DNA from 2 places in the Methylomonas sp. EFPC3 genome. Region 1 is predicted to be linked to the other one. Evidence: riboswitches for the same ligand, from Rfam matches in the RefSeq annotation. Region 1 holds a riboswitch; the other holds the start of a gene.
The links. Region 1 has a riboswitch for cobalamin ahead of PL263_RS15450 (TonB-dependent receptor). Riboswitches for the same ligand answer to the same signal wherever they lie in the genome.

Region 1 (2,198 bases):
GGTATCGGATTTTGAATACGAATTCCAATTGGCCGGCATGAATCGCCGTTTGTGCCCGGACATTGAGACCGTGTTTCTGACCCCGGCCGAACAATACGAATTCATTTCGTCGAGCATGATTCGCGAAATTGCCCAATTGCATGGCGACGTTTCCAGTTTCGTGCCCGACTTGGTCAAGCAACGTTTAACCGAAAAATTTTCCGAGGAGTAACTATGGCACTCATCATCAGCGACGACTGTATCAATTGCGATGTCTGCGAGCCGGAATGCCCGAACGGCGCGATTTCCCAGGGTGAAGAGATTTACGTGATCAACCCGTCTTTATGCACCGAGTGCATCGGTCACCACGACAAGCCGCAATGCATGGAAGTTTGTCCGGTGGACTGCATCGACAAGGATCCGGACCACGCCGAAGACAAAGACTCGTTGTACCGCAAGTATTTGAAACTGACGGCGTGATCTTTATGTGGTCGGCGTGGCCTGCGATGTTCTATGGCAATAGCAGTCGCATTGGCCGCATTGGCGATAACTCGAAGCCGTGGCGGCGGTAAAAACGTTGTCCGGCGCTGTTGTCGGCGTCGGTCAGCAAGGTAATTCGCCGGCAACCCTGCTGTTTGGCGAACGCCACCGCATGTTGCAGTAGCGCAGAGCCGATTGCGCCGCCGCGCCGGTTTCTATCCACCACCATATCTTCCAGCCAGGCCACGCGCGCGCCCAGCGCCGTCGATACGCTGAACAGCAAATTGACCATCCCCAGAATTTCGCCGTCGCGCCGCGCCACCAAAATCCGCCCCAGTGCCGGTTGGGCAATGATTTGACTCAAGCCGCGGCGTTGTAGCGTTTCGTCCGCGACAAATTCGGCTTCCTGTTCGAATAATTGCGCCAACAGGCGGCACATTGCCGGAATGTCGGCCTCGGTGGCGGTAACGATTTGCATGCTCTGATCTCCTGCTTAAGCCGATAGTCTTGTCGAGTCTAATACAGTAGCGTCGAGCGACGGTAATGTTGGCTGATTGCGGTGCGGTCGATGCCGTTCCGGCGGTTTGCCTTGCCTGCCCAATCCCGATCAACTACAATCCCGACCTTCTTTCAGGTGTTGGCGCCGAATCTCGGCCAGACTTAAACAGGAAGTCGGTGCGGCAAATTTCGTTTTGCCCATGCCGACGCTGCCCCCGCAACGGTAGATAAGTAAAGAGCCGCGTTTTTTGCCACTGTGCGTTTTGCATGGGAAGGTGCGCGGTTCAGGCCTTCAAGCCGCTTATAAGCCCGGAGACTGGCCCGGAGGATCATTCGAGACAGCGGAGGGCTGTTACGGAATGGTCAGAGCCTGTGCCTAGCCCGTTCTCCGCCTATTCTCTCGCCGATATCTCCTCTGTCGTTTTTTACCCGGATGCGCGGTGGGCGCAGAGGAAACTATGCAAAAAAAAATAATCATGGCTTTGCCACTGGCCGGCATTAGCGCGTTTGTACCCGGCTTCGCCGACGACCAATCCGCCAATTTAGCCGAGACCGTGGTGACGGCGACGCGGTCGGAAAGCAACCAAACCGAACTGGCGACCGCGACGACGATTTATACCCGGCAAGATATCGAACGCTTGCAGGTAAGAACTTTGCCGGAGCTACTGAAAGGCTCGGCCGGCATCGACATGGTGCAGAGCGGCGGTTACGGTAAGGACACCAACATATTTATGCGCGGAACCAATTCCGATCACGTACTGGTGTTGGTCGACGGGATCAAGGTCGGTTCGGTGACGACGGGCACCACGCCGTTTCAATTTATTCCGGTGGATCAGATTGAACGGGTCGAGATCATTCGCGGGCCGCAATCCAGTTTGTACGGCTCCGAAGCCATCGGCGGCGTGATTCAGATTTTTACCCGTAAAGGCGGCAATAGCGAGCGGCCGAATATCGCGCTGGAAGCCGGCGGCGGTTCTTACGACAGTTATAAAGGTTCTGCAGCAATCAACGGAAAGCTGGGGAATGCTTGGTATAGTCTCGGCGCCTCTCAATTTGGCAGTCAAGGTATCAACGCGCGAAGCGGCGTCTCCTTAAGGGAAGGCTTCAATCCTGATCGCGACGGTTACAATAACACCGGCTTAAATGCCAGGGCCGGTTACCGCTTCGATAACGGTGCCGAGGTCGAGGCGTTTTTTTTACGTGCGGAGGGCGAGACCGAAATCGATAACTCTACACTCAGC
Region 2 (2,198 bases), 1.0 Mb from region 1:
CCCGCTGCATGAACAAATCCGACACCCAGGCGGCGGTGTTCATGTCGTGGCAGCGGCGGCGCTCGTCGCCGGTGTTTTTGCGCAATTCCAGAAATTCCTCGAAATCCAGATGCCAGTTTTCCAGATAGGCGCAGACCGCGCCCTTGCGCTTGCCGCCCTGGTTGACCGCCACTGCGGTATCGTTGACTACCTTCAAAAACGGAATCACGCCCTGGCTGTGGCCGTTGGTGCCCTTGATGCGGCTGCCCAGCGCTCGCACCGGCGTCCAGTCGTTGCCCAGGCCGCCGGCGTATTTTTGCAGCAGCGCGTTTTCCTTGATGCCTTGGTAAATGCCGTCCAAGTCGTCGGAGACCGTGGTCAGATAGCACGACGACAATTGCGGGTGGCGGGTGCCGCTGTTGAACAAGGTCGGCGTCGAGCACATGAAATCGAAGCTGGACAGCAACCGGTAAAACTCGATGGCGCGGGCCTCGCGGTCGATCTCGTTCAAGGCCAGCCCCATCGCCACCCGCATGAAAAAGCACTGCGGCAGCTCGATGCGGCGACCGTCGATGTGCAGGAAATAGCGGTCGTACAGGGTTTGCAGGCCCAGGTAATCGAATTGCAGATCGCGTTCGGCCAGCAAGGCCGCGCCCAACACCGCCAAATCGAACTCGGCCAGACGCGGGTCCAGCAATTCGGCGGCCACGCCGGCGGCGACGAATTCGGCAAAGCAGCCGGCGTAATGTTCGTGCATGTCCGCTTGGGTCCAGGCCGTACCGGTCGCTTCCAGACGCAGATTGCTCAACAGCAGGCGCGCGGCGACTTTGGCGTAGTCCGGGTCGGTTTCGATCAAAGTGCGCGCCGCCAGCACCAGCGCCTGGCGCACCGCCGCCAGCGGCATGCCGTCGTATAAATTAGGCAGGGTTTGTGCCCACACCCGTTCGGCATCGGCGCCGGCCAAACCGGCGCAAGCCTCGCTGCATAAGGCGATGAAGGCGGCCTGATCCAACGGCCGGCGTTGGCCGGCGTCGTCTACCTGCAGGGCTGGCGTGTCATCTGCTTGGAGTTGTTGCGCGGCGCGTTGCTCGGCGTGTTTTTCCCGGTACAGCACGTAGGCGCGGGCCACGTCGTGGGCGCCGGAGCGCATCAACGCCAGCTCCACCTGGTCTTGAATGTCCTCGATATGCACAGTGCCGCCGCCGGGCAAACGCCGGGTCAACGCCTCGACCACACTAGCGGTAAGTTGCGCCACCTGCTCGCGGATGCGCGCCGAGTTGACGCCATGCTGGCCCTCCACCGCCAGAAAGGCCTTGGTAATGGCAATGGCGATTTTTTCCGGCTGAAACGCCACCACCGCGCGGTTGCGGCGGATCACTTCCAGGCCGGCGTGCGGCGGTAACGACGGGGGTAACGAGGCGGCTTCGCCAGCATGGGCATAATGGGCGGACGCGCGGACGGCGGCGGTTTGCATGCGATTCTCCTTGCTCTTGGGCGGGAAGCGCGAAGCCGCAACGGAAAGGCGCGCGGCGCGAACCCGAAATCGCCCGACCCGCAACGCTTGCCATCGTCCTCGGAGACACCCCGCTCCCGGTTGATTGAAGTTTCGAGGGCAGGTCTCCTGGCTCTCGGGTCGCCGCCTCGGTTCAGCCTTCCCGGACTCGCGTCCAGTGGCATCGTTGAACAAAGACTCGCCGATTACAGTTGCGGGGGCAGCTCCGGCTTTCCGGCGATCATGCGAAAAATGCAAAAGCGCCGACCGGATTCCCTTTTAATCCCCTTCGGGGGGAACCGTCTCGGAAAGGGAGTTTAGGTGGGGCAAAGTTATCTGTCAAGCCAATAAACACTATATATTGCGTAAATTTATTTAATTTAACCCCGTATATAGTGAACTACAATCGACACGGGCAAGTCTATCGACAGGAATTCGTCGATTCGGGCGGGCATGGCTTGTGTCGTTACAGCAATCGCATAATAATACACACACACCGTACACACAGGAGGCCGCGACATGACCACCTTGACCACCCGTATCTTCAAAAACGGCAATAGCCAAGCGGTGAGGATTCCGCAGGAATTTCGTCTGGACGTTAGCCAAGTGGAAATCAGCCGCTGCCCTAACGGCGATTTGCTGATTCACCCGGTGCCGGCCGACCGCGGCGGCGCCTTGTTGGCGGTTCTGCAAGATTTCGATGACGACTTTGCCGAACGTTTGCTCG

Region 2: linked by a shared signal. The riboswitch ahead of PL263_RS00080 (ribonucleoside-diphosphate reductase subunit alpha) and the one ahead of PL263_RS15450 (TonB-dependent receptor) in region 1 are both predicted to bind cobalamin.

What each region holds. Positions count from the first base shown of each region.
Region 1 is NZ_CP116398.1:3,446,740-3,448,937, forward strand. Features, by position in the region: gene coaD (pantetheine-phosphate adenylyltransferase) at 1-211, shown strand, start outside; gene PL263_RS15440 (YfhL family 4Fe-4S dicluster ferredoxin) at 214-459, shown strand; gene PL263_RS15445 (GNAT family N-acetyltransferase) at 491-937, opposite strand; cobalamin riboswitch at 1,075-1,297, shown strand; gene PL263_RS15450 (TonB-dependent receptor) at 1,416-2,198, shown strand, end outside.
Region 2 is NZ_CP116398.1:13,510-15,707, reverse strand. Features, by position in the region: gene PL263_RS00080 (ribonucleoside-diphosphate reductase subunit alpha) at 1-1,453, opposite strand, end outside; cobalamin riboswitch at 1,573-1,790, opposite strand; gene PL263_RS00075 (AbrB/MazE/SpoVT family DNA-binding domain-containing protein) at 1,991-2,198, shown strand, end outside.